One region of the Micromonospora sp. U56 genome, then DNA from elsewhere that is predicted to be linked to it. Evidence: predicted binding sites of a transcription regulator. Region 1 holds the regulator's gene; the other holds the start of a gene.
The links. The regulator HrcA, encoded in region 1, represses chaperone genes, less so after heat shock. The targets are predictions, from matches to a motif close to GGTTNGCACNCTCNNNNNGAGNGTGCNAACC.
Positions count from the first base shown of each region.

Region 2: groES (co-chaperone GroES) is a predicted target of HrcA. The motif match lies at 4,110-4,140, and genes of this name have one in related genera.

Region 1 covers NZ_JAGPYL010000085.1:7,972-17,977, reverse strand. The annotation lists gene KBX37_RS24295 (PhoH family protein) at 1-878, opposite strand, end outside; gene KBX37_RS24290 (serine hydrolase) at 1,085-2,458, opposite strand; gene KBX37_RS24285 (histidine triad nucleotide-binding protein) at 2,455-2,814, opposite strand; gene KBX37_RS24280 (SDR family NAD(P)-dependent oxidoreductase) at 2,861-3,622, shown strand; gene KBX37_RS24275 (16S rRNA (uracil(1498)-N(3))-methyltransferase) at 3,784-4,518, opposite strand; gene dnaJ (molecular chaperone DnaJ) at 4,520-5,662, opposite strand; gene hrcA (heat-inducible transcriptional repressor HrcA) at 5,739-6,761, opposite strand; gene KBX37_RS24260 (DUF4870 domain-containing protein) at 6,996-7,631, shown strand; gene hemW (radical SAM family heme chaperone HemW) at 7,666-8,889, opposite strand; gene KBX37_RS24250 (enoyl-CoA hydratase-related protein) at 8,909-9,718, shown strand; gene KBX37_RS24245 (hypothetical protein) at 9,826-10,006, shown strand, end outside.
Region 2 covers NZ_JAGPYL010000016.1:45,055-55,060, reverse strand. The annotation lists gene KBX37_RS08750 (molybdopterin-dependent oxidoreductase) at 165-1,814, opposite strand; gene groL (chaperonin GroEL) at 1,943-3,589, opposite strand; gene groES (co-chaperone GroES) at 3,660-3,974, opposite strand; partial or broken gene KBX37_RS08735 (SAM-dependent methyltransferase) at 4,262-5,274, shown strand; gene ybaK (Cys-tRNA(Pro) deacylase) at 5,303-5,782, shown strand; gene KBX37_RS08725 (sugar ABC transporter substrate-binding protein) at 6,028-7,125, shown strand; gene KBX37_RS08720 (ATP-binding cassette domain-containing protein) at 7,159-7,983, shown strand; gene KBX37_RS08715 (sugar ABC transporter permease) at 7,980-9,239, shown strand; gene KBX37_RS08710 (ROK family protein) at 9,259-10,006, shown strand, end outside.

The DNA.
Region 1 (10,006 bases):
TTCTCCAGGATCTCTCGGACCACCCGCAGGCCGCTGGTCGTACCGCCGGGGAGGTCCACCTGGGTGACGTCACCGGTCACCACGATCTTGGAGTTGAAGCCGAGTCGGGTGAGGAACATCTTCATCTGCTCGGGCGTGGTGTTCTGCGCCTCGTCCAGGATGATGAACGCGTCGTTGAGGGTCCGGCCCCGCATGTACGCCAGCGGCGCGACCTCGATCGTGCCGGCGGCCATCAGCTTGGGGATGGACTCCGGGTCGAGCATGTCGTGCAGCGCGTCGTAGAGCGGCCGCAGGTACGGGTCGATCTTCTCGTTGAGGGTGCCGGGCAGGAAGCCCAGCCGCTCCCCCGCCTCGACCGCCGGCCGGGTCAGGATGATCCGGTTGACCTGCTTCGCCTGGAGCGCCTGGACGGCCTTCGCCATGGCGAGGTAGGTCTTTCCGGTGCCGGCGGGGCCGATGCCGAAGACGATGGTGTGCGAGTCGATCGCGTCGACGTAGCGCTTCTGCCCGAGCGTCTTGGGGCGGATGGTGCGCCCGCGCCGGGAGAGGATGTTGAGGGTGAGGACCTCGGCGGGCCGCTCCGCGCTGCCCTGCTCGAGCATGCCGACGGTACGCCGGACGGCGTCAGTGGTCAGGGTCTCGCCTTTCTCGATCAGTTCGAGCAGCTCGCTGAAGAGGCGCTCGGCGAGGGCGTTGTCCGCGGGGGCACCGGTGATGGTGATCTCGTTGCCGCGCACGTGCACGTCACTGTCGACCGAGCGTTCGACGAGGCGCAGGATCTCGTCGGCCGCGCCGAGCAGGTTGACCATGATCTTGGAATCGGGAACGGTGATCCTGGTCTGCACCCGGGGCGGGCCGGGAGGTGGGGTGCCGGTCATAAATCGGGCCGTCGGGCCCTGCGCCACCTGCTTCCGATCTCGGGCGCCGGCCCTGCTGGCGCGGCGTGCGGACGTTACACCCATCGTATCCGCTCAACCCCGACGGCACCGCGTCCATTTCCGCCCGCCTCCGGGGCGGGCGCAGGGTGGGCGATACCTCCGGGCGGCACCCACACCACGCACCCGCGCCCAGGGCGGGGGTCGGGTCAGCCGGCGCGGAAGTCGTACCGGTCGAAGGCCTCCTGACGGCGGGTGAAGCGGTAGGTCGCCCAGTGCATCCGGACCACCGTGCCGTGCTCGTCCCGGGTCAGCCGCAGCAGCTCGCCGACCTCCCGCCCGGCGACCGTCCGGAAGACGTCCGGAGCGTCCGGCAGCGGCGCGAAGACCGCCGGGGGCTTCCCCGCCGGGTCGTCGGCGCCCCGGGCGCGCAGCGCGCCGTCGTGCCAGCTGAAGACGTATTCGAAGCCCTCGCCCCACCAGCGGCCCAGCATCCCGCGCAGCGGCCCGGGGGCGGGTTCGCCCGGCCGCCACGGAGTGACGTCCGCCGGGTCGTGCTCGGCGGACGCGGCGAGCAGCCGGTGCGGCAGGTCGAAGACCTCCGCCGCGGTGCCGGAGGAGCCGAGCACCGCGCAGCCCATCGCGCCGGCCGTGCCGTCGCCGCCGCGCCGGCCGTAGACCGCGGCGAGGAAGCCCGGCATCGCGCCGTCGTGCCCCACGTGCACCACCCGGTCGGGGTACGGCACCAGGATCAGGCCGAGCCCGAAACCGGCCGCCCAGAGCGTCTCGTCGGTGGTGGTCAGCGGCCAGCGCATCTCGTCCAGCGAGGCCGCGGCGAGCACCGCCCCGGCCGGGTCCAGCGCCACCGGGTCGGCCAGGAAGGCCGCCCACCGGGCCATGTCGGTCGCGGTGCTCCAGAGCTGGGCGGCCGGGGCGATCGCACCGAAGTCGGTCGGCGGCTCCGGGTGCGCCTCGTCGGAGTAGGCGTCGACCAGAAACCCGGTGGCCGCCGCCGGCCCCGGCGTGACCGAGGTGGCGGCCAGGCCCAGTGGGGTCAGCACCCGCTCGGTGAGCACCTCTGACCAGGAGCTGCCGCGCAGCTCGCCGACCAGCCGGCCGAGCAGCGCCATGCCCAGGTTGGAGTAGTGGTAGCGGCGACCGGTCGGCAGCACCCGCTCGGCCCGGGCCAGCTCGGCGACGAGTTCGTCCGCGCCGGGGGCGCGCAGCGTGTCCCAGACGTCACCGTACGGCTCGCGTTGCAGGCCGGCGGTGTGCGACAGCAGCCGGCGTACGGTCAGCTCGCCGTGCGCCGGCAGCGCCAGGTGACGGCCGATCGGGTCGTCCAGGTCGAGCAGGCCGTCGTCGCGGCACTGCATCACCAGCACCGAGGTGAAGGTCTTGGTCACCGAGCCGATCCGGAACCGGGTGCCCGGGCCGAGGTCGGCGTCGGTGCCGGTGCCGCCGACCTCGCAGGTCCACAGCGGCCGGTCGGCGCGGTGCAGGGCCGCCGCCAGGGCCGGCACCCGGGCCTGCGCCTGCACCCGGCGCACCATCCGGGCCAGCCGGTCGGGGCCAGCCGTCACGCGACGTTCCGGGCCAGCATCGGGCCGAGCGGCGCGCCGCCGAGCAGGTGCGCGTGCACGTGGAAGAGCTCTTGGCCGCCGTACGCGCCGGTGTTGAACATCAGCCGGAAGCCGTCCCCGAGCAGCCCCTCGTCCTCCGCCACCGCGGCCGCCGTGGCGAGCAGGTCGCCGGCGAGCTTCGGGTCGCCCTGTGCCAGCGTGGCGACGTCGGCGTAGTGCTCCTTCGGGATGACCAGCACGTGCACCGGCGCCTTCGGGTCGAGGTCGCGGAAGGCGAGGGTGGTGTCGGTTTCCCGGACGATGGTGGCCGGGATCTCCCCGGCGGCGATGCGGCAGAACAGGCAGTCGGATCCCATCGGGGCATGGTAAGGCGTGCCGAGCGGCTCGGGCATGATGTGCCGCGTGACTTCACGAGCGGTACTGGTGACGGGGGCGTCGCGCGGCATCGGCCGCGCGGTGGCGCGGGCGTTCGCGGCGGCCGGGGACCGGGTGGCGATCCACCACCGGGACTCGGCCGAGCTGGCCGAGGCGCTCCGCGCCGAGCTGCCCGGCGACGGCCACGTGGTGGTCCGCGCGGACCTCACCGACCCGGCGGCGGTACGGGCCATGGTGGACGACGCCGCCGCCCGGCTCGGGGGGCTCGACGTGCTGGTCAACAACGCCGGCGTGTACGGCGAGCGGGACGCCCCGCACCCGGTCTTCGGCGCCTCGTACGAGCAGTGGCAGCGGCAGTGGCGGCGGGTGCTGGAGACCAACCTGACCGGGGCGGGCAACGTCACCTGGTGCGCTGCCCAGCACATGCGGGAGCGCGGTGGCCGGGTGGTGAACGTGTCGTCGCGGGGCGCGTTCCGGGGCGAGCCGGACCAGCCCGCGTACGGCGCCAGCAAGGCCGGCCTGAACGCGCTCGGGCAGTCCCTCGCCGTCGCGCTCGCCCCGTACGGCATCGCGGTCGCCACGGTCGCCCCGGGCTTCGTGGCGACCGACATGACCACGGAGCACCTGACCGGCGAGCAGGGCGACGCGATCCGGGCGCAGAGCCCGTTCGGCCGGGTGGCCCGCCCCGAGGAGATCGCCGCCGCCGTGCACTGGCTGGCCAGCCCCGAGGCGCAGTGGGCCTCCGGCACCATCGTCGACCTCAACGGCGCCTCCTACCTGCGTACCTGACGCCGGCCGGCCCCCGCCACACCTCAGGATCCACGCAGTTTCACTGAATGAGTGCCTATCCGGCGCGGAATAGCCACTCATTCAGTGAAAGTGCCCGCGGCCGGGCCCGGCGCGGGGCGGCCCGGCGTGCGGCCCAGCCCGGGGCGGGGTGGGGTGGGGGTTTACCAGCGGGAGAGGCGGGTGGCGAGGACGCTCAGGGCGGCCACCCCGGCGGTGGAGGTGCGCAGCACCGACGGACCGAGCCGCACCGGGCGGGCGCCGGCGTCGGCGAAGGCGGTCAACTCGACCGGGGCGATGCCGCCCTCCGGGCCGACCACCAGCACGATCTCGCCGGTCTGCGGCAGCTCGGCGGTGCTCAGCCGCTCCTCGGCCTCCTCGTGCAGCACGAACGCGGCACCGGCGCCGGCGATCCGCCGCACCACGGTCCCGGTGGACTCGTCCGGAGCTCCGGCCACCACCGGCAGCCAGGGCCGGCGGGCCTGCTTGGCCGCCTCCCGGGCGGTCGCCACCCACTTGTCCCGGGCCCGTACGCCCCGGTCGCCGCGCCACTGGGTCACCGAGCGGGACGCCGCCCAGGGCACGATCTCGTCCACTCCGACCTCGGTCATCGCCTGCACGGCCAGTTCGCCCCGGTCTCCCTTGGCGATGCCCTGCACCACGACGATCCGGGGGACCGGCGCGTCGGCGTACCCCCGGGAGGTGACCCGCACGTCGAGGGTGCCCCGGCCGACGGCGGTGACCACGGCGGCGGCCGTGCCGCCCCGGCCGTCGGCCAGCAGCAGCTCCTCGCCGACGCGCAGCCGCTGCACGGTGGCCGCGTGGTGGCCCTCCGGGCCGTCCAGGGTCAGCGTGTCGCCGGTGGGCAGCGCCTCGACCAGGAACAGCGGCGCGGACACCTCAGGCGTGCCCGTTGAAGGCGTCGCGCATCCGGGAGAAGAAGCCGCCCTGCTTGGTCAGCTCGGCGACCTCCTCGCCCCGGGTCTTGGCGAAGTCGCGCAGCATCTTCTCCTGGTCGGCGTCGAGCTTCGTCGGCGTCCGCACGTCGAGGTGGACGTAGAGGTCGCCCCGGCCGGTGCCGCGCAGGTGCGGCACACCCCGGGCCCGCAGCCGCAGCGTGCTGCCCGGCTGGGTGCCGGCCTTGACGTCGACCGTCTCCTCGCTGTCCAGCGTCTTGATGGTCAGCCGGGTGCCGAGCGCGGCGGCGGTCATCGGCACGGTGACCCGGCAGTGCAGGTCGTCGCCCTTGCGGGAGTACACGTCGTGCGGCCGCTCGTGGATCTCCACGTAGAGGTCCCCGGCGGTGCCGCCGCCCGGGCCCACCTCACCCTGCTGGGCGAGCCGGATCCGCATGCCGTCCTCGACCCCGGCGGGGATCTTGACGGTCAGCGAGCGCCGGGTGCGCACCCGGCCGTCGCCGGCGCAGGTCGGGCAGGGATGCGGGATGGTGGTGCCGTACCCCTGGCAGACGGTGCAGGGGCGGGCGGAGACCACCTGGCCGAGGAAGGTGCGCTGCACCGACTGCACCTCGCCCCGGCCACCGCACGCCTCGCAGGTGGCCAGGTGGGTGCCGGCGGCGGTGCCGGCGCCGGCGCAGGTGGTACAGAGCACCGCGGTGTCGACCGTGATCGGCGCCTCGACGCCGAACGCGGTCTCGTGCAGGTCCAGCTCCAGCCGCAGGATCGCGTCGGCGCCCGGCCGGGTACGCGGTCGCGGCCCCCGGGCGCCACCCGCGGCGCCGCCGAAGAACGCGTCCATGATGTCCTGGAAGCCGACGAACGGGCCCGCGCCGCCGGGACCGCCCGGCCCCGCGCCGCCGCCACCCGGGGCGAGCGGGTCGCCACCCAGGTCGACGATCTGCCGTTTCCGGTCGTCCGAGAGGACCTCGTACGCGGCGTTGATGTCCTTGAACTTCTCCTGGGCCTCCGGGTCCGGATTGACGTCCGGGTGGAACTGCCGCGCCAGCTTGCGGTAGGCGCGCTTGATCTCGTCGTCGGAGGCTTCCCGGCTCACGCCGAGAATGCCGTAGTAGTCCCTGGCCACTGCGTTCGGTGTCCTCATGTTCGTCTCGCGTTGCGCCGGTCGTCGGCCGGGGCCGGGTGCCGGCCCCTGCCCTGGATCAGTTCTGGGCCAGCAGTTCGCCCACGTAGCGTGCCACGGCCCTCACCGTGGCGATGGTGCCGGGGTAGTCCATCCGGGTGGGGCCCAACACGCCCAGCCCGCCGAGCGCGGTCGCCCCCGGCCCGTAGCCGGTGCTGACCACGGAGGCGGCCCGCAGGTTGTCGATCTCGTTCTCGTCGCCGATCAGCACCCGGGTGGTGGTCGACTCGGCCTCGCCGATCAGCTTGAGCATCACCACCTCCTCCTCCAGCGCCTCCAGGATGGGCCGCAGCGAGCCCTGGAAGTCGAGCAGGCCGCCCCGGGTGAGGTTCGCGGTGCCGGCGAGCGCGATGCGCTCCTCGTGCCGTTCGACCAGGGTCTCCAGCAGCACCGTGGAGAGCGTGGTCATCGCCCCGCGCAGGTGCGGCGCGGACTCGTCGACCAGCGCCTGGACCAGCGGCGGGGTCTCCGACAGCCGGCTGCCCACCAGCTTCTCGTTGACCAGCCGGCGCAGGTCGGTGACGTGGTCGGCGGGGATCGGCGCGGGCAGCTCCACCAGCCGCTGCTCGACCCGGCCGGTGTCGGCGATCATGACCAGCATCAGCCGGGTGGTGGAGATCGGCACCAGCTCCAGGTGGCGCACCGAGGAGCGGGCCAGCGACGGGTACTGCACCACGGCGACCTGCCGGGTCAGCTGGGCCAGCAGCCGCACGGTGCGGTGCACCACGTCGTCCAGGTCGACGGCGCCGACCAGGAAGCGCTCGATCGCCCGGCGCTCGGCCGGGCTCAGCGGCTTGACCCGGGACAGCCGGTCGACGAAGAGGCGGTAGCCACGGTCGGTGGGCACCCGGCCGGCACTGGTGTGCGGCTGCCGGATGTAGCCCTCCTCCTCCAGCACGGCCATGTCGTTGCGCACCGTGGCCGGCGAGACGCCGAGCTGGTGCCGCTCGACCAGGGCCTTGCTGCCGACCGGCTCCTGGGTGGCGACGTAGTCCTCGACGATCGCGCGCAGCACGGCGAGCTTGCGGTCGTCGAGACCCATCTCCCCACCTCCTGACGCACGTCGGCCCGGAGCGGCTGAGGCGCCCCGGGCGAGCGCACTGGCACTCGACTGTAGCGAGTGCCAGTCTACGTCGGCGTCCCCGCTGACGCGATGATCAGCGACGGACCACGGGTGCGCCCCGCCACCCGGACGGAGCGCCAGGGCCGATCATCCGGACATCCGGGGCGGTGTCGCTCTGGTGAGGGCTTGCCGGCAACCCCTACCGTGACGTCCATGACTGAACCACCTCGCCCTCCCGGAGCGGGGGACCCCGGCGACCGCCCGGACCCGACCGCCCCGTCCGGCTCGTCGTACGAGCCGCCCACCGCACCACTGTCCGGGGCACCCGGGGCGGGCGGCTATCCCCCGCCCGGTGGCTATCCGCCACCCACCGGTGACCAACCGCCGGCGGGCGGCTACCCACCGCCGGGTGGTTACGCCGCGCCGGGCGTCGGCTATCCGACCGCCGGCGGCTACGGCGCTCCCGGCGGCGGCTACGGCGCCCCGGGCGGCGGCTACGCCACCGACGACGACAGGACCTGGTCGCTGATCGCGCACTTCGGCGGCCCGGTCGGCGTGATCGTCGGCGGCAGCCTGCTCGGCTGGGTGGCGCCGCTGATCGCGCTCTCCGCCAAGGGCCAGCAGTCCCCGACCGTGCGGGCGCACGCCACGGCCTCGCTGAACTTCCAGATCACCTGGGCGATCGCCAACGTCATCGGCTTCGTCCTGGCTATCGTCACCTGCGGGGTGCTCTTCTTCATCCCGATCCTGACCGCTCTGGTGCCGATCATCTTCGGCATCATCGGCGGGGTGAAGGCCACCGAGGGCGTCGTCTACCGCTACCCGGCGAGCTACGCCTTCAAGAAGTGACCGGTCCCGGCCGGCCCACCCGGGCCGGCCGGGATCAGGGCAGCAGGTCGCGGACCACGGCGTCGGCCAGCAGCCGACCGCGCAGGGTGAGCACCGCCCGCCCCGCCGCGTGCCCCGCGGGGTCCAGCAGGCCGTCGGCCAGCGCCCGCTCGGCACCCGCCCGACCCGCCGGGTCGAGGGCGTCCAGCGGCAGGCCGGAGGCGAGCCGCAGCCGGAGCATGACGTCCTCCATGTGCGCCTCGCCAGCGGTCAGCACCTCCCGGGCCAGGCCGGGTGACTCCCCGGCGGCCAGGCGCTTCGCGTACGCGGTGGGGTGCTTGACGTTCCACCAGCGCACCCCGCCGACGTGGCTGTGCGCCCCCGGGCCGAGGCCCCACCAGTCCGCGCCGGTCCAGTAGAGCAGGTTGTGCCGGCACCGGGCCGCCTCGGAGCGGGCCCAGTTGGAGACCTCGTACCAGGAGAAGCCGGCCGCGCCGAGGGCGGCCTCCGCCGCCAGGTACCGGTCCGCCGCCACGTCGTCCGACGGGTACGGCAGCTCGCCGCGCCGCATCCGGGCGGCGAGCCGGGTGCCGTCCTCCACGATCAGGGCGTACGCGCTGACGTGGTCCACCCCGGCGGCGACCACCTGCTCGAGGGAGGCGGCGAAGTCCGCCGCGCTCTCCCCCGGCGTGCCGTAGATCAGGTCCAGGTTGACGTGGTCGAACCCGGCGTCGCGGGCCTCCAGCGCGGCGGCGACCGCCCGGCCGGCGCTGTGCCGGCGATCGAGGATCGCCAGCACCCCGGGTGCGGCGGACTGCATGCCCAGGGAGATCCGGGTGTAGCCGGCCGCGCGCAGGGTGCGCAGCGACTCCGGCGTCACCGACTCCGGGTTGGCCTCGGTGGTCACCTCGGCGTCGGCGGCCAGCCCCCAGGTGCGGTCGATGCCGTCCAGGATGCGGGCCAGGTCGTCGGCGGGGAGCAGGGTCGGCGTGCCACCGCCGACGAAGACGGTGTCCACCCGGGGCGGCGGGGTGTCGCCGAGGACCCGGGCCGCCAGCGCCAGCTCGGCCAGCACGGTGTCGGCGTACGACTCCCGGTCGGCGCCGCCACCGAGTTCGGCCGAGGTGTAGGTGTTGAAGTCGCAGTAGCCGCAGCGGCTGGCACAGAACGGCACGTGGACGTACACGCCGAAGCCGCGCGCGCCGACCGCGTTCAGGGCGGTGGCGGGCAGCGACCCGTCGACGGGGACGGTCTCGCCTTCTGGAAGGACGCCGGGCATGGCCACTAGTGTGCCCGGCATGACCTCTCCCGACCGCCTCGTGCGGGTCACCACGGCCAGTGGGGTGACCACCCTCACCCTGGACAGCCCGCACAACCGCAACGCGCTCTCCACGCCACTGATGACCGAGCTGCTGGCCGGGATCGCCGCGGCGGTCGCCGACGCCGCCGTCCGGGTGATCGTGCTGGACCACACCGGGCCGGTCTTCTGCTCCGGCGCGGACCTGAAGCAGACGGCCGCCGCGTACGCCAGCGGGAGCGTGCCGGCCGGGATGCTCGGCGACGTGCTGGCGGCGGTCTGGGAGTGCCCGAAGCCGGTGCTGGCGAAGGTGGCCGGGCCGGCGCGGGCCGGCGGGCTGGGCCTGATCGCGGCGGCCGACCTGGCGGTCTGCGCCGAGGAGGCGACGTTCGCCTTCACCGAGGTGCGGATCGGGGTGATCCCGGCGGTCATCTCCGCCACGGTGCTGCCCCGGCTGCACCCGCGCGCGGCGGCCGAGCTGTACCTGACCGGGGACACCTTCGACGGCCGGCGGGCCGCCGAGATCGGCCTGGTGACCGCGGCGGTGCCGGCGGACGGGCTGGACGCGGCGGTGGAGCGCTACTGCGCCTCGCTGGTGCGCGGCGCGCCGGGGGCGCTGGCCGGGGCGAAGGGCCTGCTGCGCCGCCCGGCCCCCACCGACCTGCGCGGCGAGATCGCCGAGCTGTCCGCCCTCTCCACCGGCTACTTCCTCTCCGACGAGGGCCGCGAGGGCGTGCTCGCCTTCCGCGAGAAACGATTGGCTCGATGGGTGGCCGCTCTGGACGGTGGTCCGGCAGACGGGGCCCGGTAGCACCGGTTCGGGGTGCTTTCTTCCTTTGCTCCCGAAAACGTGAACCGGTCGGCCGACCCGGCTCGCCTTTTCGGGCACGTACGCTGGGGATGACCGTGAAACAGGAGGTGCGGGTGCGAAGTCGGGCAATTGTCGCAGTCGGTGTCGTCTTCGCGGTCGTCGCTCTCCTCGGGGTCTGGGTCGTCGTCCGTCAGCTCGGCGGCCAGCTCCGGCTCCCCGTGGCGAGCCGCAGCTGCACCGTCCAGGCCGACGGCACGGTGCTGCTCGACGCCGACCAGATGGCGAACG
Region 2 (10,006 bases), on a different contig from region 1:
ACCTGCAGCGACCGGACGGGGTCGGCGAACGCTATGGAGCTGATGTCGTCAACGACTCAGCGGCCGCCCTCCCTACCGTGAATCGTCGACGACATCAGCTCGACAGTGCTCCAGACCGCCGCGTCCCCGGTGCGGCACACCGGGACGCGGCGAACGCGGCCGGGTCAGCGGACGGTGACCTTGACCGTGTGCCAGCCGGTGGCGCCGTCCGGCTCGACCGGCTGTTCCCGGCCGGTCTGCGTCTCACCGGTGGCATCGGTCGCCCGCACCTGGAAAGTGTGCTCGCCCGGGGTGGCGTCCCAGCGCCAGGACCACTGCACCCAGGTGTCCATCGACACCGTCGGGGCGAGCGCCGCCTCCCGCCACGGGCCGCCGTCGACGCGTACCTCCACCCGGCTGATCCCCCGGTGCTGGGCCCAGGCCACCCCGGCCACCATCACCGGGCCGGCGGTGAGCCGGTTGCGCGGGCGGGGCGTGTCGATTCGGGACTGCGTCTTGACCGGTCCCTGCGCCGACCAGCCGCGCGGCACCCAGTACGCGTCGAAGTCGGCGAAGCTGGTCAGCTCCAGCTCGGTCACCCATTTGCACGCCGAGACGTAGCCGTACAGGCCGGGCACCACCATGCGGACCGGGAAGCCGTGCTCGACCGGCAGCGGCTCGCCGTTCATCCCGACCGCCAGCAGGGCGTCCCGCCCGTCCCGCAGCACCGCCGTCGGGGTGCCACAGGTCCAGCCGTCGACCGAGCGCCCCACCACCTGGTCCGCGCCCTCCTCCGGGTCCGCCTCGTCCAGCAACTCCTTGAGGGGTACGCCCAACCACCGGGCGTTGCCGATCAGGTCCCCGCCCACCTCGTTGGAGACGCAGGCCAGGGTCACGTACCGCTCCACCATCGGCCGGGCGAGCAGGTCGGCGAAGCTCAGCTCGATCGGGTTGCGCACCCGCCCGTGGATCCGCAGCCGCCAGGTCTCCGGGTCGACCTGCGGCACCACCAGCGCGGTGTCGATCCGGTAGAACCCGCTGGTCGGGGTGACGTAGGGGGCGAGCTGCGCCAGGGACAGATCGGCACCGGCCGGTACCGCGGGCGCCGCCGCCGACGGGGCGGGCAGCGTGACCGCCTCCCGGGCCGCCGACACGCCCCGGCGGCCGGCGAGCCAGTGCCCGCCCAGCCCGGCCACGGCGGCCGCGCCGGCCAGCACGCCCACCCCGCGCAGGAACCGGCGCCGCGAATCCGGGTCGCTGCTCTCCAACGGCTCCCACCCGGCCGGCGGGCGGCTCACCGGATCCGGGCCGGGTGCGGCCGCCACACCGGCGGCCGGGTCGGGCGCGGCCGGCGTCGACGGGCCGGGCGGGGGTGTCGGCGGGGTCCAGGGCCACGGGTCGACCTCCAGCGGGCCGGCGAGGAAGGCCCAGAGCACCAACCCGCCCAGCCCCGCCCCGACCAGCGAGGGCAACGCGTCGGCGGCGTCCGCGCCGGCCCGGGTGAGGGCGGCGGCCACGCCGAGACCGGCGAAGGCCGCGATGCCGGCCAGGCCGATCCACAGCCGGCGGACCGCCAGCAGCCCGAGCAGCGCGGCGAACGCGGCGAGCAGCAGCGCCGTCCCGACCAGCAGGGCCATCTTGTCGTACGTGCCGAACAGGGTGATGGCGAACTGCTTCAACGGCTCGGGTACGACGTCCACGACCAGCCCGCCGACCGCGATCAGCGGGGCGGACCGGGGGCCGGTGAGGACCGCGACCGGCTCGGCGACGCCGATGGCCACGGCGGCGGCCGTGATCCCGGCGAGCGCGGCGAGGCCGCGGGGCGTGGTGCTCATCGGACCAGTGTTGTCGATCAACCGGACCGACCGCCAACCACGTCAGCGTTCCGTAATGCCCGCCGCAGACGCGTCAGGGCGCACCGTCTGGCGGAGACGGTGCGCCCTGAGTCGGCGTACGCCGTGGGTCAGAAACCCGGGCCGTGCTGGTGGCCGTGACCGTGGCCGTGGCCGTGGCCACCGGCGGCGGCCGGCTCGGCCTTCTCCGGCTTCTCCACCACGAGGCTCTCGGTGGTCAGCAGCAGGCCGGCGATCGAAGCGGCGTTGGTGACCGCGTTGCGGGTCACCTTCACCGGGTCGATGATGCCGGACTTCACCAGGTCGACGTACTGGCCGGTGGCGGCGTCGAGGCCGTTGCCCCACTCCTTGCCGGCGACCTTCTGCACCACCACGTAGCCGTCGTGGCCGGCGTTCTGGGCGATCCAGCGCAGCGGCTCGACCAGCGCCTTGCGGACGATCGAGACGCCGGTCTTCTCGTCACCGGTCAGGCCCAGGTCGTCGGCGAGCACCGGCAGGATCTGCGCCAGGGCGGCACCACCACCGGGCACCGTGCCCTCCTCGACGGCGGCCTTGGTCGCGGCGATGGCGTCCTCGATGCGGTGCTTGCGCTCCTTCATCTCGACCTCGGTCGCCGCGCCCACCTTGATGACCGCGATGCCACCGGAGAGCTTCGCCAGCCGCTCGGCCAGCTTCTCCCGGTCCCACTCGGAGTCCGAGGCCTCGATCTCCTTGCGGATCTGCGCGACCCGGTCGGCCACCTCGGAGGACTGGCCGCCACCGTCGACGACGGTGGTGTTCTCCTTGTCGACCACGACGCGCCGGGCGGTGCCGAGCACCTCCAGGCCGACCTGGTCGAGCTTGTAGCCCAGCTCCGGGGCGACCAGCTCGGCGCCGGTCAGGATCGCCATGTCCTGGAGCATCGCCTTGCGGCGGTCGCCGAAGCCGGGGGCCTTCACCGCGCAGACCTTGAGGGTCTTGCGGATCGAGTTGACCACCAGGGTCGACAGCGCCTGGCCCTCGACGTCCTCGGCGATGATCAGCAGCGGCTTGCTGTTCTGGAGGACCTTCTCCAGCAGCGGCAGCAGCTCCTCGATCGCCGAGATCTTCTGCGTGGTGATGAGGATGTACGGGTCCTCCAGGACCGACTCCTGCGACTCCGCGTCGGTGACGAAGTTCGGCGAGATGAAGCCCTTGTCGAACTGCAGACCCTCGGTCACCTCCAGTTCGGTGGTGAGCGCGGAGCCCTCCTCGACGGTGATGACACCGTCGCGGCCGACCTTCTCCATCGCCTCGGCGATCAGCTCGCCGATGGTGGCGTCCTGCGCGGAGATGGTCGCGACGTTCGCGACCGCCTCCTTGCTGGAGACCTCGACGGCCCGGTCGAGCAGCGCCTCGGAGACCTTGGCCGCCGCCGCGTCGATGCCCCGCTTGAGACCGGACGGGTTGGCCCCGGCGGTCACGTTGCGCAGGCCCTCGCGGACCATGGCCTGGGCCAGCACGGTCGCGGTGGTGGTCCCGTCGCCGGCGACGTCGTTGGTCTTCGTCGCCACCTCCTTGACCAGCTGCGCGCCGAGATTCTCGTAGGGGTTGGTGAGCTCGATCTCCTTGGCGATGGTCACGCCGTCGTTGGTGATCGTGGGCGCACCGAATTTCTTGTCCAGGACGACGTTGCGCCCGCGCGGGCCGAGGGTGACCTTGACCGTGTCCGCGAGGGCGTTGACACCGTGCTCGAGCAGGTGTCGGGCGTCGTCCGAGAAGCTCAGGATCTTCGCCATGAATGTCCCTTCGAAGCGCCGTTGCCCCGGCCGGGCGTGCGGGACCGGGGCAACGACACTGATCGGTTGCTTACTTCTCGATGACCGCGAGGACGTCGCGGGCGGAGAGCACCAGGTACTCCTCGCCGGCGTACTTGACCTCGGTGCCGCCGTACTTCGAGTAGATGACGGTGTCGCCGACGTTCACGTCAACCGGGATCCGGTTGCCCTTGTCGTCGATGCGGCCCGGGCCGACAGCGAGGACGGTGCCCTCCTGCGGCTTCTCCTTGGCGGTGTCGGGGATCACGATGCCCGACGCCGTGGTGGTCTCAGCCTCGTTCGCCTGGACCAGGATCCGGTCCTCGAGCGGCTTGATCGCAACCTTGGTCGCGGTAGTCACGGGCATACCCTCCTGGGGTACTGGTTTCGTTGCCGGTCGACCGGGGCCGACCAGCGTCAATCTGCCACATGCCACCGGGCGGGGCCGTCGTCGCGGGTGCCGGTCCGCCTGGCGTTCAGCGCCCGCGCCGGATGACTCGGGAGCTGGCACCCTCGGGGTGAGAGTGCTAATCGCAGGTTATTCCTCGGCTAGCACTCCGTCAAGGAGAGTGCCAGCGCGTCGCGCCCGAAGGGCCGCGATCGACGCGGCAGGGGCCGGTCGGACGGCGCGAGGCGGGTCGGGAGAATGGGCGCGTGGACATCGACCAGCTCGCCGCGCTGCGTACCCCCGAGGGGTCGGCCGCGCTCGCCGCGGCGGCCGAGCTGGCCGGCGGCGACCCGCTGGCCTCGGCCGCCGCGGTGCGCGCCGCCGGGGTGCCGGCCGGGCTGGCCGCCGCCGCGCTGACCCAGGCCGAGCTGCGCCGCCGGGCGGGGGCATCCGGGTGTACGGGGTGGAGGCCGACCCGGTGACCGCCGCGATGGCCGCCGCGAACGCCGAGGCGGCCGGGCTGGCCGAGGAGTTCACCGTGGAGTGCGGCGACGCCACGGCGTTCGACGTGACCCGGGTGGACGGGGTGTTCTGCGACCCGGCGCGACGCCGGGCGGGCACCGGCCGGCGGATCTTCGACCCGAACGCCTACTCCCCACCCTGGGACTTCGTCATCCGGCTGGCCGCGCGGGTGCCGTACACGGTGGTGAAGGTGGCCCCCGGCATCGACCACGCGCTGATCCCGGCGGGCGCCGAGGCGGAGTGGGTGAGCGCGGACGGTGACCTGGTCGAGGCGGCGCTCTGGTGCGGCCGGCTGGCCGAGGTGCCCCGCCGGGCCACCGTGCTGCGCGGCGACGTCGCGCACCGGCTCACCGGCTCGGGTGCGGCGGAGGCGGCCGTCGGCCCCACCCGCCCCTTCCTGTACGACCCGGACCCGGCCGTGGTCCGCGCGCACCTGGTCGCCGAACTGGCCGACACCCTCGGCGCGACGATCGCCGATCCGAGCATCGCCTACCTGTACGCGGACACCCCGACCCCGACCCCGTTCGCCCGCTGCCTGGAGGTCACCGACGTGCTGCCGTTCTCGCTCAAGCGGCTGCGCGCGCTGCTGCGGGAGCGCCGGGTCGGCCGGGTGGAGATCCTCAAGCGCGGCTCGGCGCTGGAGCCGGAGAAGCTGCGCCGGGACCTGAGGCTGGCCGGCGACAAGCCGGCCAGCCTGGTGCTCACCCGGGTCGCGGGGGCGCCGACCGTGCTGGTCTGCCGGCCCGTCGCGAGCTGACCTCCGGCGTCCGGTTAGCGTGACCGGCATGGCGGGACAGGGCACTCCGGCGACGGCGCTGCTGGCGAAGCGGAAGATCCGGCACAGCACCCACCCGTACGACGTCTCCCCCGACGCGCCGAACTACGGCGCGCTGGTCGCCGAGGCGCTCGGGGTGCCGCCGGAGCGGGTGTTCAAGTCGCTGGTCACCGAGGTGGACGGGGGGCTGACGGTGGCCGTCGTCCCGGTCACCGGCGAACTGGACCTCAAGGCGCTGGCCGCGGCCGTCGGCGGCAAGCGGGCGACGATGGCCGACCGGGCGGCCGCCGAGCGGGCCACCGGTTACGTCCGGGGCGGGATCAGCCCGCTCGGCCAGCGCCGGCGGCTGCCCACGGTGCTGGACTCCTCGGCGCTGGCGTACGACACCATCTACGTCTCGGCCGGCCGTCGCGGCCTCCAGCTCCAACTGGCCCCGGCCGATCTGATCGCGCTGACCGACGCCACCACCGCGGCCCTCGCCGCCCACTGATCAGTTCCGGCCGCCGGAAAAGAAAAACGGCACCGGTGTGGAAACGATTCTCCACGCCCAAACTCGTCGCGCGGCAGAGCGGATCGGACCTGCGGAGATCGCGCTTTTCCCCGCGTTACGGGATCGTTACGGCGGTCCGCCAAACTCGTGAGCTCGGCAGTCTTGCGCCGCCGACACGGGTGGCAATACGTTGCCGCTCACAACAAACCAGCCTGCCACCACCACCCCCGAAAGGACCCGTGCAGATGCGCAAGGGCCTCCTCGCACTCACCGTCGTCGGCCTGCTGGCCGCCAACGGCGTGGCCGGTTGCGGCGACCAGCTCAGCGGCGGCGACGCGGCCGGTGGCGCCAGGAAACCGAAGATCGGCGTGATCCTGCCTGACAGCAGGACCTCCGCCCGTTGGGAGGGCGCGGACCGCCGATTTCTCGAGGAGGCGTTCGACGCCGCCGGAATCGACTCCGACATCCAGAACGCGCAGGGTGACAAGAGCCAGTTCTCCAACATCGCCGAGCAGATGATCACCAATGGCGCGAGCGTCCTGATGATCGTCAATCTCGATTCCGGCACCGGCAAGGCGGTGCTGGAGAAGGCGCGGTCGCAGGGCATCGCCACCATCGACTACGACCGGCTCACCCTCGGCGGCTCGGCGCAGTACTACGTCAGCTTCGACAACGAGGCGGTGGGCAAGCTCCAGGGCCACGGCCTGGCCCGATGCCTGACCGAGCAGGGCGCCCGGAAGCCGGTCGTCGCCTTCCTCAACGGTTCACCGACGGACAACAACGCCACCCTGTTCAAGAGCGGCTACGACTCGGTCCTCAAGCCGAAGTTCGACGCCGGGGAGTTCCGCCGCGGCCCGGACCAGTCGGTGCCGGACTGGAACAACGCCCAGGCCGGGGTCATCTTCGAGCAGATGCTCACCCAGACCGAGGGCCGGATCGACGGCGTCCTCGCGGCCAACGACGGCCTCGGCAACGCGGCCATCTCGGTGCTGAAGAAGAACAAGCTCAACGGCAGGATCCCGGTGACCGGTCAGGACGCCACCACCCAGGGGCTGCGGAACATCCTCGCCGGCGACCAGTGCATGACCGTCTACAAGGCGATCAAGGACGAGGCGAAGGCCGCCGCCGACCTGGCCATCGCGCTGGCCAACGGGGAGCGCAAGGAGACCGGCCAGACGGTCCGGGATCCGGAGAGCGGCCGCGCCGTCGACGCCATCCTGCTCACCCCCAAGGCCATCTACGCCGACGACGTCAAGGACGTGATCGCCGACGGCTTCGTCACCCGGGACGAGGTCTGCTCCGGCGAGTACGCCAAGCTCTGCGCCGCCGCCGGCGTCAACTGACGGCACCCCTGCCGACGCGCAAAGGAGAACCCCGTGTCCGCGACCCCCCTGCTGGAACTGCGCGGGATCGACAAGAGCTTCGGTCCCGTGCAGGTCCTGCGTGACGTCGCTCTCTCCGTTCACCCGGGCGAGGTGACCGCGCTGGTCGGCGACAACGGCGCCGGGAAGTCCACCCTGGTCAAGTGCATCAGCGGTATCCACCCGACGGACTCCGGCGAGTTCCTCTTCGAGGGCCGCCCGGTCACCGTCAGCAGTCCCCGCGACGCCGCCGCGCTCGGCATCGACGTCGTCTACCAGGACCTCGCGCTCTGCGACAACCTCGACATCGTGCAGAACATGTTCCTCGGGCGCGAGAAGCGCCGCGGGATCGCGCTCGACGAACCCACCATGGAGCAGATGGCGGCCGAGACGCTCGCCGGGCTGGGCGTACGCAACCTCAAGTCGCTGCGCCAGCACATCTCCAGCCTCTCCGGCGGCCAGCGGCAGACCGTCGCCATCGCCAAGGCCGTGCTCTGGAACAGCCGACTGGTCATCCTCGACGAGCCGACCGCCGCGCTCGGCCTCGCGCAGACCGCGCAGGTCCTGGAGATAGTCCGCCGGCTGGCGGACAACGGCCTGGCCGTGGTGCTCATCTCGCACAACATGAACGACGTCTTCGCCATCTCCGACCGGATCGCCGCGCTCTACCTCGGCCAGATGCTCGCCCAGGTGAAGACCACCGACATCACCCACTCGCAGGTCGTCGAGCTGATCACCACCGGCCGCTCCCGCCACCTCGGCCTGGGCGCCGGGCCGGACGCGGGCGGCACACGCGACGGCAGCGAACCGGCCCACCTGACCCCGGGAGCAGTCCGATGACCACCACCCTCCTGCCGCGGGACGGGCGCGGGGCCGGCACCCCGGCGCCGACCGTCGGCGACCACGTCCGCGACTACCTCGCCCGGGTACGCGGGGGCGACCTCGGCTCGCTGCCGGCCGTCATCGGCCTCACCGTGCTCTGCCTCGCCTTCGCGACCGTCCGGCCGGTCTTCTTCTCGGCGGCCAACTTCGCCAACCTGTTCACCCAGGGCGCCGCGGTGACCGTGATCGCGATGGGCCTGATCTTCGTGCTGCTGCTCGGCGAGATCGACCTCTCCGCCGGCTTCGCCAGCGGCGTCTGCGCCACCGTGCTGGCCAACGTGCTCAGCGTGCTCGGCTACCCCTGGTACGTCGCGGTCCTCGCCGCCATCGGCACCGGTGTCCTCATCGGCCTGACCATCGGCGTGCTGGTGGCCAAGGTCGGCATCCCGTCCTTCCTGGTCAGCCTGGCCGGCTTCCTCGCCTTCCAGGGCATCGTGCTGCTCCTGATGAAGGAGGGCACCAACATCTCGATCGACGACCAGGTGATCATCGCGATCGAGAACAACTACGTGCCGCCCGTGATCGGGTGGGTGCTGGCCGGCGTCGCCGTCGCCGGGTACGGCGCCGTGCAGTTCCTGCGCCACCGCAACCGGGCCACCCGGGGCCTGGTCACCGAGCCGGTCGCCGTGGTGGCCGCCCGGGTCGCCGGGCTGGCCCTCCTGCTCGGCTGCGCCGTCGGAGTCCTCAACCAGGAACGCAGCATCAACACGGCGATCAGCTCCACCAGGGGGATGCCGGTGGTCGTACCGCTGATCGGGGCCCTGCTGGTCTTCTGGACCTTCGTGCTCAACCGCACCGCGTACGGCCGGCACCTGTACGCGGTGGGCGGCAACCCGGAGGCCGCCCGGCGGGCCGGGATCAACGTGGACCGCCTGAAGATCTCCGCCTTCGTCATCTGCTCCAGCATGGCGGCCGTCGGCGGCATCATCGCCGCCAGCAAGGACCGCTCGGTCGACCCGAACACCGGTGGCAGCAACGTCCTGCTCTACGCGGTCGGCGCGGCGGTCATCGGCGGCACCAGCCTCTTCGGCGGCAAGGGGCGGATGATCCACGCGGTACTCGGCGGCGCGGTGGTGGCTGTCATCATCAATGGCATGGGCCTGCTGGACCTCAGCTCCGGCCTCAAGTACACCTCGACCGGACTGGTGCTGCTGCTGGCCGCGGGCGTCGACGCACTGTCGCGGCGCCGTTCCGTCGCCACCGGCACGCGCTGACCACGGAGTACCAGGAACGATGCGGGTAGGACCGAGCCAGGACGAGATCCGGCGGCAGAACCTCGGGGCTCTGCTGCGGCACGTGCACGTCCACGGCGCGACCTCCCGCGCGGAACTGACCACCACCCTCGGGCTCAACCGCAGCACCATCGGCGCGCTCACCGCCGACCTGGCCGGCGCCGGGCTGGTCAGCGAGGGGACGCCGAAGGAGACCGGTCGCGCCGGCCGGCCGTCGCTGGTCGTCCGGCCCGAGTCGGCCCGGGTCTACGCGTACGCGTACAGCATCGAGGTGGACCGGCTGCGGGCCGCGCGGGTCGGTCTCGGCGGTGAGGTGCTCGACCGCCGGGACCTGGACCGGCCGCGCGGCCTGGACGCCGGGGAGACCGCGCCGCTGCTGGCCGGCGCGCTCAAGGAGATGCACCAGCACGTGGCACCCGGCTCGCTCTGCGTCGGCGCCGGGGTGGCGGTGTGCGGGATGGTCCGCCGCGACGACGGGCTGGTCCGGCTCGGCCCGGCCACCGGCTGGGTGGACCAGCCGATCGGCACGGTGCTCGCCACCGAGCTGGGCATCGACGTACCCGTCACGGTAGGCAACGTGGCGGACATGGCCGCCTTCGCCGAGCACGCCCGGGGCGTCGCCGCCCGCTGCGACAACGTCATCTACCTGTACGGCGACGTCGGCGTCGGCGCCGGCATCATCGCCGGCGGGCGGCGGCTCACCGGCCATGGCGGCTACGGCGGCGAAGTCGGACACATGGTGGTGGTCC